DNA from 2 places in the Streptomyces sp. NPDC002018 genome. Region 2 is predicted to be linked to the other one. Evidence: riboswitches for the same ligand, from Rfam matches in the RefSeq annotation. Region 2 holds a riboswitch; the other holds the start of a gene.

Region 1 (6,373 bases), on a different contig from region 2:
TGCGGGACGAGGATGAACCCGTCGCTGGCGTCGGCCTGCACGAAGGAGTCGATGGTCTCGGCGACCGTGGCCGGGGAGCCGATGAAGGACTGACGGGTGCCGGTCTCGATGACCAGATCCCGGATCGACCACTTGTTCGCGGCCGCCAGCTCCCGCCACTCCCGGGCGGTGGCCAGCGGGTCGCGGTACATCCGCACCTGGGCGCGACCGCGGGCGATGGTGTGCTCACCGAGGTCCGGATCGATGTCGGGGAGCGGGCCCTCCGGGTCGTACGCGGACAGATCGCGGTTCCAGACGAATTCCAGGTGCTTGATCGCGGTGGCCCCGCTGACCTGCTGGCGGCGCACCTCGCGGGCCAGCTCCTGCGCCTCGGCGTCCGTGTCGCCGAGCACGAAGGTCGCGGCGGGCAGGATCAGAAGCTGGTCGTGGGTGCGGCCGTGGCGGGCGAGACGGCTCTTGACGTCCGTGTAGAACGCCTGTCCCTCCTTGAGGGTGCTGTAGCGGCTGAAGATCGCGTCCGCGCTCGTCGCCGCGAACTCGCGGCCTTCCTCGGAGTCGCCGGCCTGGAAGATGACCGGGCGTCCCTGCGGGCTGCGAGGGACGTTGAACTGCCCGGCGATGTCGAAGTGCCGGCCCTGGTGCACGAAGGCTCCGGCCCGCGCGTCCCGCAGGAAGGTGCCGGACTCCTTGTCGGCGGCGATCTCGTCGCCCCGCCAGGAGTCGAACAGCTCGGTGGTGGTGCTCAGGAACTCCTTCGCCCGCGAGTAGCGCTCGTTCTGCGGCAGGAAGCCGCCGCGGCGGAAGTTCTCACCGGTGAAGGCGTCCCACGAGGTGACGACGTTCCAGGCGGCGCGGCCGTCCGACAGATGGTCGAGGCTGGCGAACTGGCGGGCCACCTCGTAGGGCTCGTTGAAGGTCGAGTTGATCGTGCCGGTCAGGCCGAGGCGCTCGGTGACGGCGGCGAGCGCGGTCAGGACGGTGAAGGTGTCGGGCCGCCCGACGACGTCCAAGTCGTAGATCCGGCCGCCCTGTTCCCGCAGCCGAAGGCCCTCGGCGAGAAAGAGGAAGTCGAACTTGGCGCGCTCGGCGGTCCGCGCGAAGTGTACGAACGAGCTGAACTCGACGTGGCTGCCCGCCTGGGGGTCGCTCCACACGGTGGTGTTGTTGACGCCGGGGAAGTGCGCGGCGAGGTGGATCTGCTTCTGCGGCGTGGCGGACTTGCTCATGACTCGTACGGTCCTTCCGGCTCAGACGGCGGCGTAGCGGTTGGCGGGGCGGGGCAGTCCGAGCAGTCCGCGCAGGGTGCTCGCCTCGTACGCGGTACGGAAGGCGCCACGGCGCTGGAGTTCGGGCACGAGACGGCGGGTGATCTGCTCCAGGTCGTACGGAAGGGCGCCGGGCCGCAGCCGGAAGCCGGTCAGCCCGGTGTCCCCCCATTCCTCCAGCAGATCGGCGAGTTGCGCGGGCGACCCGGTGAAGACGCGGGCGTCGCTGCTGTACTCCGTGCCGGCGCGTTCGTCCAGACGGGCCTTGCGCTCCGCGGCGGCGTCGGGGTCGTCGTCGAGGAAGACCACCAGGTCGCCGAAGACATGCACGGTCTCGTCGGCGCGGCCGGCGGAGGCCTGCGCCGCGCGGATCTCCGCCAGGATGGTCCGGGCGTCCTCGGCTCCGGCCGGGGTGACGAATCCGATGTCGGCCGAACGGGCGACCAGTTCGTACGGGACCGTCGCGTGCGCCAGCGCGGTGACGAGCGGCTGTCCCTGGGGCGGGCGCGGGGTGATCGAGGGGCCCTTCACCCGGAAGTGCGCGCCCTCGAAGTCGATGTAGTGCAGCTTGTCGCGGTCGATGAAGCGGCCGGTGGCGACATCGCGGATCTCCGCGTCGTCCTCCCAGCTGTCCCAGAGCCGGCGCAGCACCTCGACATAGTCGGCGGCCTCGTCGAACAGCTCCTTCACCCATGGCTGTCCCGCCGCCGAGGCCAGGTCCTCGGCGCGCAGGCCCGGCACCGTACGGCGGCCGAAGTGCGCGGCCTCGTCGGCGCGGCCGGACACCCTCACCTGGATCCCGGCCCGTCCGGTGCTCACATAGTCGAGGGTGGCGATCGCCTTCGAGAGGTGGAAGGGCTCGGTGTGGGTGACCACGGCGGTCGGGATCACCCCGATGTTCCGGGTCAGCGGCGCCACCCGGGCGGCGATCAGTACCGCGTCCAGCCGGCCCCGTACCTGGTCGGTGCGCTCGTCCGGCTCGACGTGCCGGGAGGTCTGGAGGCTCAGCGAGTCATCGATGGTGACGAAGTCCAGCAGCCCCCGCTCGGCCTCGGTGACCAGGCCGGTCCAGTACCGCGCGGTGAACAGTTCGTCGGGCCGGGCGCCGGGCTCCCGCCAGGCCGCGGGGTGCCAGCCGGCGCCGTCGAGGGCGACGGCCAGGTGGAGGGGTGCGTGTGATGCTCGGGGCATGGGCTTACTGCTTCCTGTGAGCATGCCGAGGGACGTCCGCGCCCGTGCTCGGCCGGGGCGGAGATCCGCGAGATGAAGGGTCGGCGACAGTGGCGAAAAGTAACGAGAGCAAGGAGGAAGGCGGGCCGGGCGCGGAAAGGCCTAGGCGGCCGGCTGGGGCGCGGCGACGGACTCGTACGCCGGACACAGGGCGGCGGCGACGCGCTGGAGATCGATGTGCCGTCGCGAGTACGTGGCGATGGTGACCATGGGCCGCTGAGGGGCTCCCCGCACTGCCGTCACCTCCATCCCGGTCGGCTCACACCGTGTCGGGCTCGCGCTTGCCGAACCGTCCGGCTCCGCCGGGTCGTCACCTGGAGCACCCCGCCGCGCGGGAGGGTTGTAGGTCAGCAAGCCAGGGCTTGACGCTGACACTCTTGACCTGCCGGAACCGTAACCCGGCCGCCGTCGCCGACACAATCCCTCTCCGATGAACACGGATCCTCACCGATGTGTTCCCGCTGTCCCTCCGTACGCGGAGTCTCCGCACGGGGAATCTCATGGAAGGCCGGATGGGCACCCAGCCGCTGGACGTACGACCAGAGGCGCTCGCCGGCGGCGACTCGCCGCAGGGCGTCGGCGTCCAGATGGACGAGGGCCACCCACAGATCCACATCCGCGGCCGTCAGTGTGTCGCCCAGCACATAAGGGCGGGAGGCCAGTTGTCGTTCCAGAAGGTCCAGCGCCGGGGCCTGGGCCTGGGCGAGGTTCTCCCCCAGGAGTTGACGGACCGCGTCGATGTCGGCGGCCAGGGCGGCGGGCCGCAGCCGGGGCAGAGCGGCGTTGTCCTGGTCGGTGAAGTGGAGGGCGAGGTCGTCGAGGATGTCGGGGGTGTGGTTGCTCACCACCCGTCCGCTCCACAGGTCGCACAGCGCGGGCACGGTCAGCGGACCGTCGTAGTGGTGCCGGGTGGTCTCGTAGGCCGTGCGCAGCGCCGCGGGCGGGTCGCAGGCGTCGGCCGGGGACGGAAGGACGGTGGTGCTGACCGAGTCCTCGAGTCCGAGCAGACCGAGGGTGATGGAGACACGCAGCGAGCGCGGACAGCCCAGCGAGAGATACAGATGGTAGCGGTGGGCCGCCGGGTAGTAACCGCCGCCCAGATCGGCGCCGATACGGTCGCGGAAGCGCGGGGCGGTGCCGGGGCGGGAATCGCGACGTGCCGCCGGGAAGGACGTCTGCGTAAAGGTCTCGGACATGGCTCTCTCCAGGGATGCGGTGGAGCCCCGGTGACTTCTTCGGCGCCGGTGGCCGTACGGGAGGAGGGTCCGGCGGCGCGCGGCAGCGCACAACGCCCGGACCCGGGACAGCGATCGTGGAGCTGGTTCGGCTCAGACGGCCGGAGAGCATCCGTTGCGGAGCCGCAGCAGATCGATATGGCGGCGCCTGGTCAGCAGGCGCGGACGCGGCAGCGGCGCCGGCCGGAAGGTCGGACAGACGCTCTTGCTCTTCCGCGATGTCCTGGGCATCTCCGCCGGTCCCGTCATCGGGGCCTCGCGAGAGAAGCGAGACCGCACTTGCCCCACCGCCGGGGTGGGACCTGGTCGTCACCCGGGGCACCCCGTCGCAGTGGAAGGGTTGCCTGTCAGCGGGCCGGGGCCGATGACCCACCTGAGCGGGGGATCCCGCGCGGGTGAGCGCTGACAATCGTGACCGTCGCCCCTCAGTCTGAGCGCGCTCCGGTGGGCCGTCAAGAAGGCGGTGGGGCGAGATCCGGGCAGGGACCGGCTGTTGAGACGGCGTTGACATTCCTCCGGTGACGGACCTACGTTCCGGCGCAGAACGGTCCTGAGCGTCAGCGGCGAGCCCTGGCTCGCGGACGGGCGGTCCTCGCCTCACGGCGGGAGGCCCCGGGTGACGACCGGACCGGAGGACATTCGGCAGGCACGAGGCCCCGTGGGGCGGATGGTGAAGGCGGCGGCGATGTACGCAGGTCCGGGGACGGCCGCAGGGCGGCGCCAGGGTCGCGGCGCGGCGTACCTGAACCGCTGCGTCGACCTGCTCCGCGTCAACAGCGCGCTGTGTACGGCCCCCGGCAGCACTCTCTGCCGGGGCTGACGGCTTCCCGACGCACGCGCTCCGCGGCATTCCCCTCGCCCCTGCCGCCCCCTGTGGCCCGTCTGCGTCCCGTCCCACGCGTCCCACCCGATGCCGGCGTACTCCCGGACACCTGGGTGCCTTCGCCCCCTTGCGCCGTGATCCCGTGGTCGCGTCCCACTTCTGATCGACCGTCATATCCCTTGCACAGAAAAGGATCCCGCATCCGTGGTAGGAAACATCGTGGTCGTCGGAGGCGGGGTCATGGGTTCTTCCGCGGCCTGGCACCTGGCGTCACGGGGCGAACAGGTGACCCTCTTCGAGCAGTTCGAGCCCGGTCACGACCGGGGCAGCTCGCACGGCAGCTCGCGGATCTTCCGGCTGGCCTACCCCGATCCGTTCTATGTCTCCCTGGCGGTGCGGTCCCTGCCGCTCTGGCACCGCCTCGAGGAGGAGACCGGACAACGGGTGCTGGAACTGACCGGCGCGGTCGACCACGGTCCGGCCGCCGCGACCTCGGCGCTCCATGACGCCCTGCGCGCGGCCGGCCGCCCGGCGGAACTCCTCACACCACCGGGGGCCGCCGAGCGCTGGCCGGGGCTGAGGGCCGATACGACCGCGCTGTTCCACCCCGAGGCCGGCAGGCTGCACGCCGACCACGCGGTCGCGGCGTTCCAGCAGGCCGCCCGGCGGAAAGGGGCCCGTATCCGGCACGGCGTGAAGGTGTCCCGGCTGTCGGTGCGCGGCGAGCGCGCCGAGATCGTGACCGAGGACGAGGAAGCGGTCGTCGCCGACGCGGTCGTGGTCGCGGTCGGCGGTTGGGCGCCGAGCCGGCTGTCCGGACTCGTGCCGGGCCTGCCGCCGATGCGGGTCACCCAGGAGCAGCCCGTGCACTTCCCGGCGCCGGACGCCCTCGGCTGGCCGAGCTTCATCCACCACCCCGGGGCCGGACTCCCGGCCGACAGCGGCGGAATCTACGGACTCGGCAGCGACGACGGCGTCAAGGTCGGCTTCCACGGTGTCGGGCCCGTCGTCGATCCCGATCACCGGGACCGGACCGTGGCGCCCGACGCGGTCGGCCGGGTCCAGCGGTACGCCGCCGACTGGCTGCCCGGTGTCGACCACACGGCCCCTGGGGCGACCACCTGTCTGTACACCATCACGCCCGACCATGACTTCGTCGTCGACCGTGCGGGGCCCCTGACCGTACTGGCCGGTTTCTCCGGACACGGTTTCAAGTTCGCCTCGGTCATCGGGGAACTGGCCGCCGACCTCGTCGGCGGCCGGCTCCCCGCCCACGGCCGGTTCGCGCTCGGGCCGCCACGCGTCGGCTGACCCCCGACCCGGAACCCCACGGATGGAGATTCGCACCACCATGTCCACCAGCGTCCACCCGCCCCAGCAGCAGCCGCTCCCCGAGCCCGAGCCCGAGCTCCAGTCCGAGGCCCGGTCCGAGGCCCAGCCCGAGCTCCAGTCCGAGCTCCGGTCCGAGGCCCAGACCGAGGCCGAGCCTCGGAGCACCGCCGCCGCGCCGCACATCCTCGACAACCCGGCCTGGGCCGCACTCACCGGTCCGCACTCCCGTTTCGCGGAGCGTGCCGGCCTCGCCGCCCGTTACCCCACGGACGTCTCGCCGTTCACGGCCGTCGCCGACTCGGCCGATCCCCGCGCCTGGGACGACCTCGTCACCCTCGTCGGACCGGACACCCTCGTCCCGGTCAGCGGCGCGACGGAACTCCCCGACGGGTGGGAGATCGTCAGGAGGGGACAGGGCGTGCAACTGGTCGACACCGCCCTGCGCGCCGAACCCGACCCCGAAGCGGTCCGCCTCACCCCCGGTGACG
Region 2 (6,373 bases):
GCGCCTCGCCCTCGACGTCCTCCGCGATGATCAGCAGGGGCTTGCCCGACTGCATGACCTTCTCCAGCAGCGGAAGGAGGTCCTTCACGTTGCTGATCTTGGAGTTGACGATCAGGAGGTACGGGTCGTCCAGGGACGCCTCCATACGCTCCATGTCGGTGGCGAAGTACGCCGAGATGTAGCCCTTGTCGAAGCGCATGCCCTCCGTCAGCTCAAGCTCCAGACCGAAGGTCTGGGACTCCTCGACGGTGATGACGCCTTCCTTGCCGACCTTGTCCATGGCCTCGGCGATGAGCTCGCCGATCTGGGTGTCGGCGGCGGAGATGGAGGCGGTCGAAGCGATCTGCTCCTTGGTCTCCACGTCCTTGGCCTGCTCCAGCAGGGCACCGGAGACGGCCTCGACGGCCTTCTCGATACCGCGCTTGAGGGCCATCGGGTTGGCACCGGCGGCCACGTTGCGCAGGCCCTCGCGGACGAGCGCCTGGGCGAGCACGGTCGCGGTGGTCGTTCCGTCACCGGCGACGTCGTCCGTCTTCTTGGCGACTTCCTTGACCAGCTCGGCGCCGATCTTCTCGTACGGGTCCTCGAGCTCGATCTCCTTGGCGATGGACACACCATCGTTGGTGATCGTGGGGGCGCCCCACTTCTTCTCGAGGACGACGTTGCGACCCTTGGGGCCAAGGGTGACCTTGACGGCGTCGGCGAGCTGGTTCATCCCGCGCTCGAGACCGCGCCGTGCCTCCTCGTCGAACGCGATGATCTTGGCCATGTGAAGTGGTCCTCCCGGACTGGGGTGGATTGCTCCGGACCGCGCTGGCGCCCGCGACGGACGGCCTGAGAGCCGTGCGGTTCCTTGCCCCACCGGCTCTTCGGGCCTCACCGACCCGGTCCTTAAGTTGTCACTCTCACTCGCAGAGTGCTAACGCCAATGATTAGCACTCGACCCCTGCGAGTGCAACCTTGCGCGGCCTTCTCACCCCCCGCGAACCCACGGGTGAACACCTTCGCGACCCCTCACGGGTCCCTGGGTGAACGTCTTCGCGACGGGAGGCGGGCGCGTGGATGAACGTCTCCACGACGCCGGAAGGGGCCCGGCGGCGGTGGCGGGGGCGCGGCCCGGCGGGCACGGCCTCACGGACGTACGGGCGCACCTCGGCGCGCGGCACCCACGCGGGCGCCACCTCACGGACGCGCGGCCCCGGCGCACGCCGAACGCACCGCGCGCCGAACGCACCGCGCGGACAACGCACGAGGGGTCCGTATCCCATCTCTGGGATACGGACCCCTCGGCGTGAGCTGAGTGCGTCGGTGGCCGATCGCGCCGGGATCAGACGGCGAGCTTGACCATGTCCGCCTGCGGACCCTTCTGGCCCTGCGAGATCTCGAACTCCACTCGCTGACCTTCTTCAAGGGTGCGGTAACCGTCCATCTGGATCGCGCTGTAGTGGACGAAAACATCCGCACCACCGTCGACCGCGATGAAGCCGTATCCCTTCTCCGCGTTGAACCACTTGACGGTGCCCTGAGCCATGCCTAACTCCCCTATTACTGGCCCTTCCAGGGGGCCACACTTCGCGCCGGAACGCGTCGACCGCGGCTGAATGTATCTGCCCAACTGCCCTCTGCAACAGGTCAATCGGACGAGAATTCTGGGCATGGCTGAACACGCATAGCGACGAATCCACTGCGTTCCCGGGCAAGTCGGGCCGGGCAAAGCGCACCTACCGCGCAAACAACACCACGACTTCGGCTCCATCTTGTCGCGTTCTCATACACGCGCGATCTGGGGAGCGGAGGGGCGTTCCCACACTCTATCGCGTTCAACCATAAAGAATGGCTCCCTCCGCTTCTCTTGCGGAGGGAGCCATACCAGTTACCGGATGCCGTCGTGCGAGGCTCAGCCTCCGGCGACCGCGGGAATGATCGAAACGCCGGCGCCGGCCGGGGTCGCGGTCTCCAGACCCTGCTCGAAACGGACGTCGTCGTCGTTCACATAGACATTCACGAACCGGCGCAACTTGCCCTGGTCGTCCAGGACACGCGCGGCGATACCGGGGTGGCTGGCCTCCAGCGACTGGATGACCTCGGAGAGGGTCGCCCCCTCGGCCGCGACCTCGGCCTTGCCGCCGGTGTACGTACGGAGAATGGTGGGGATGCGGACATTGACGCTCATAGTGGTGTTCTGCCTTCCGTCTTCCGTGACGTCCGTGGGGATCAGTGGGCCAGGCCCGCGTCGCGGAACGCGTCCAGGCTCGGGCGGATGGTGGCGGTCGGGCCCGTCGTCGGCGCCACCGCGTCCAGAGTCTTCAGTCCGTCACCCGTGTTGAGGACCACGGTCGTCAGCGCCGGGTCGAGCACACCGGCCTCGATCAGCTTCCTGGTCACACCGACGGTCACCCCGCCCGCGGTCTCCGCGAAGATGCCCTCGGTGCGCGCCAGCAGCTTGATCGCGTCGACGATCTGCTCGTCGTCCACGTCCTCGACCGCTCCCCCGGTGCGGCGGGCGATGTCCAGGACGTAGGGGCCGTCGGCCGGGTTGCCGATCGCCAGGGACTTGGCGATGGTGTCCGGCTTCACCGGCCGTACGACATCGTGCCCGGCCTTGAAGGCGGCGGAGACCGGCGAGCAGCCCTCGGCCTGGGCACCGAAGATCTTGTACGGGCGGTCCTCCACGAGCCCCAGCCTGATCAGCTCCTGAAGTCCCTTGTCGATCTTCGTGAGCTGCGATCCGGAGGCGATCGGGATGACGATCTGGTCGGGCAGCCGCCAGCCGAGCTGCTCACAGATCTCGTACGCGAGGGTCTTGGAGCCCTCGCCGTAGTACGGGCGGAGGTTGACGTTGACGAAGCCCCAGCCCTCGCCCAGCGGGTCGCCGATCAGCTCCGAGCAGAAACGGTTCACGTCGTCGTAGGTGCCCTCGATGCCGACGAGTTCACCGCCGTACACCGCCGCCATGACGACCTTGCCCTGCTCCAGGTCGTGCGGGATGAACACGCAGGAGCGGAAGCCGGCACGGGCCGCCGCGGCGCCGACCGCGCCCGCCAGATTGCCGGTGGAGGAGCAGGAGAGCGTGGTGAAGCCGAAGGCGCGGGCGGCCTCGACGGCAATCGCGACGACACGGTCCTTGAAGGAGTGCGTCGGATTGCCGGAGTCGTCCTTGATGTACAGGGAGCCGGTGACACCCAGTTCACGGGCGAGATTGTCGGCCTTGACCAGCTTGGTGAAACCGGGGTTGATGTTCGGCTTCGAGGCCACATCGGCGGGGACGGGCAGCAGCGGCGCGTACCGCCAGATGTTGTCCGGGCCGTCCGCGATGCGCTTCTTCAGCTCTTCGGGGGTGCCGCTCGGCAGGTCGTAGGCGACTTCGAGCGGCCCGAAACAGCTCGCACAGGCGAAAATGGGGCCGAGGTCGAAACGCTCTCCGCATTCGCGGCACGAGAGGGCGGCGGCGGGTCCGAGGTCGACGGTGTCGCTGGCGTGGTCGACAGTCTGCACAGCCATGATGGCGAGGCCCTTTCTCCTCATCTTCCTTACGACGCGTTTCGCCGCAAGACGGAATTGGCACCTTCCCCACCGTGACCTCGCGGTCGGCGGGAGGGTTGCCGGGACTTCAACGGGCCGTTCCCTCAGTCCCTCTGGATGAGCGCTATGGCGCCGGACCCTGGGTCCGGTGCGTTTTTTCACCTACCGACCCCGGCATGCGGTGGTCAGTCGTGTTGTTCAAGACTGTAACCGAAGGAGCGGACGGTTGAGATAGTGGTCCGCACCGCGAGATGGATCACGTTCGCCCGGTTCGCGGGCCGCGTCCGAGGATCACGTCAGGGAGTACCGACCGTGCTGGAAGAGGTGGAACGCTGGCTGACCAGGCGTTCCTGGTCAGCGGCCGACCGTACGCTCGACCGGCTCCTGGTGGCGAAGGCCGCGCGCGGCACCACCGTGAGCGTGGTGCTTCCGGCGCTCGACGAGGAGGCGACCGTCGGCGCGATCGTCTCCGTGATACGGCGCGAGCTGATGGAGCGGGCACCGCTCGTCGACGAGCTGGTGGTGATCGACTCCGGCTCCACCGACCGTACGGCGGAGGTCGCCGCGGCGGCGGGCGCGCGGGTGGTGCACCGGGACGCGATCCTGCCGCGGCTGCCCGCGCTGCCCGGCAAGGGCGAGGTGCTCTGGCGGTCACTGCTGGTGACGAGCGGCGATGTGGTGTGCTTCGTGGACGCCGATCTGCGGCACTTCTCGGCGGATTTCGTGTCGGGGACCGTGGGGCCGCTGCTCACGGACGCGGACGTGCACTTCGTGAAGGCGATGTACGACCGCCCGCTGCGGGAGGGCGGCCCCGACGGCGCCCGCGCGGACGCCACGAGCACGAACGGCGTGGGTACGGGCGGGGCGGATACGGGCGGGGCGGACGGCGCGGGCACCGGCGGCGCGGGCACCGGCGGGGTGAGCGGTCAGGGCGGACGGGTGACCGAACTGGTGGCGCGCCCGCTGCTCAATCTGCACTGGCCGCGGCTGGCCGGCTTCGTCCAGCCGCTGGGCGGGGAGTACGCGGCCCGGCGCTCGCTGCTGGAGCGGCTGCCGTTCCCCGTCGGGTACGGCGTGGAGCTGGGCCTGCTCGTGGACGCGCTGCACACGGTGGGCCTGGACGCGCTGGGACAGGTCGACGTGGGGGTGCGGCACCATCGCCACCAGGACGACCGGGCGCTGGGCCGGATGGCCGCGGCGATCTACCGTACGGCTCAACTGCGCCTGTCCCGGGGACACTTGGTCCGGCCGGAGCTGACACAGTTCGACCGGGGCGAGAACGGCTTCGTACCGCGCACCTACTCGGTGGACACGGAGGAACGGCCGCCGGTGCGGGAGATCGCGGAGTACACGTCCGGACGCGCGGCGTAACCACGGATCACCCTACGGATTGCCTACATTGCGCCCTTATGAGGGCAAAACATCTGATTATCTGCCGATTCGTCGGGGTGCTGGTCGGAACGCTGGTGCTGCTGGCGCCGGGGCAGGCATCGGCCATGACGTCCGCACCCCTCCAGGGACCCCCGCGCGCGCCGCTCCAGCCGGTGCTCCATCCCTCCATCCCCTTCCACGAGCTGTTCCACCAGCCCCCGCACGAGCCCCTGCCCGGGTCGCTTCCCGGGCAGCTCGCGGACACCGGAGGGGCCGCCGAACGGCTGTGGCTGCTGGGCGGCGTGGCGCTCGCGCTGACCGGCGCGGGAGCGGTGGCACTGGCCGCGACCCGTGGCCGCCGCTGAGGCGCGCGGGACGGCCGGCCGGTGGCCGGCCGGGGACCCGCCGGGCGCCCGGCCGCCGGGTGACCGCGCCGGTGACCGGCCCCTGACCGGGCGTAGGCCACACCGTCCGTACGTTTGAGCGTTTACATGACGGGCTAGGTTTCGGCACATGGTTACCGAGCCGCCCTCCCGGGCCCAGGTCCCCCCTGCCCCGGCCGTCTCCCGGGCCCAGGTCCTCGTCGCGTCCAACCGCGGCCCCGTCTCGTACACCGTGCGCGACGACGGCACGCTGACCTCCAAGCGCGGCGGCGGCGGTCTGGTGTCCGGCCTGTCGGCCATCGGCTCCGGCGCGGACGCCGTGTGGGTCTGCGCGGCGCTCGGGGACGGCGACCGCGAGGCGGTCCGGCGTACGGGCGGCCGGCTCGACCCGGCCGACACGGGCGGGCAGCGCGTGCGGATGCTGGGGATCGCGCCGGAGGTCTACTCGGACGCGTACAACGGCGTGGCCAACTCCACGCTCTGGTTCGTCCACCACCTGCTCTACCAGACCCCGCTGGAGCCGTCCTTCGGCCCGGAGTTCCGCCTCCAGTGGGCGTCGTACGAGGCTTACAACCGGGCCTTCGCGGAGGCGCTGGCGGACGAGGCCGCGGAGGGCGCGGCGGTCCTGGTGCAGGACTACCACCTGGCGCTGGTGCCCGGGATGCTCCGGGCGCTCCGCCCCGACCTGCGCATCGGGCACTTCTCGCACACGCCGTGGGCCCCGGTGGACTACTACCGCCTGCTGCCCGACGACATCGGCCGCCAGTTGCTGCGGGGCATCCTCGGCGCGGACCGCGCGGCTTTTCTGACCCGGCGCTGGGCGGACGCCTTCACGGCCTGCTGTACGGAGCTGCTGGGCGGGACGGGCAACACCAGGATCGGGGTGCACGGTCTGGGCTCGGACGCCGACTTCCTGCGGGAGCGCGCCCACCGCGCGGACGTGGACGAACGGATCGTCACCCTGCGCGAGCAGATCGGCCGTTCGACGAGCACGGGCGAGGTCCGGAAGACCATCGTCCGCGTGGACCGTACGGAACTGTCCAAGAACATCGTCCGCGGCCTGCTCTCCTACCGGCGGCTGCTGGCCGACCACCCGG

The links. Region 2 has a riboswitch for S-adenosylmethionine ahead of thrC (threonine synthase). Riboswitches for the same ligand answer to the same signal wherever they lie in the genome.
Region 1: another riboswitch for S-adenosylmethionine. It lies ahead of ACFYYH_RS19255 (glutathione S-transferase C-terminal domain-containing protein); the one in region 2 lies ahead of thrC (threonine synthase).

What each region holds. Positions count from the first base shown of each region.
Region 1 is NZ_JBIASO010000010.1:259,991-266,363, reverse strand. Features, by position in the region: gene ACFYYH_RS19270 (NtaA/DmoA family FMN-dependent monooxygenase) at 1-1,226, opposite strand, end outside; gene ACFYYH_RS19265 (LLM class flavin-dependent oxidoreductase) at 1,248-2,456, opposite strand; gene ACFYYH_RS19260 (putative leader peptide) at 2,598-2,729, opposite strand; SAM riboswitch class IV at 2,768-2,878, opposite strand; gene ACFYYH_RS19255 (glutathione S-transferase C-terminal domain-containing protein) at 2,843-3,691, opposite strand; SAM riboswitch class IV at 4,001-4,147, opposite strand; SAM riboswitch class IV at 4,277-4,385, shown strand; gene ACFYYH_RS19250 (FAD-dependent oxidoreductase) at 4,758-5,864, shown strand; gene ACFYYH_RS19245 (GNAT family N-acetyltransferase) at 5,887-6,373, shown strand, end outside.
Region 2 is NZ_JBIASO010000018.1:148,921-155,293, reverse strand. Features, by position in the region: gene groL (chaperonin GroEL) at 1-769, opposite strand, end outside; gene ACFYYH_RS26505 (cold-shock protein) at 1,328-1,531, opposite strand; gene ACFYYH_RS26500 (ubiquitin-like small modifier protein 1) at 1,898-2,173, opposite strand; gene thrC (threonine synthase) at 2,215-3,501, opposite strand; SAM riboswitch class I at 3,519-3,646, opposite strand; gene ACFYYH_RS26490 (glucosyl-3-phosphoglycerate synthase) at 3,835-4,893, shown strand; gene ACFYYH_RS26485 (hypothetical protein) at 4,932-5,258, shown strand; gene ACFYYH_RS26480 (trehalose-6-phosphate synthase) at 5,407-6,373, shown strand, end outside.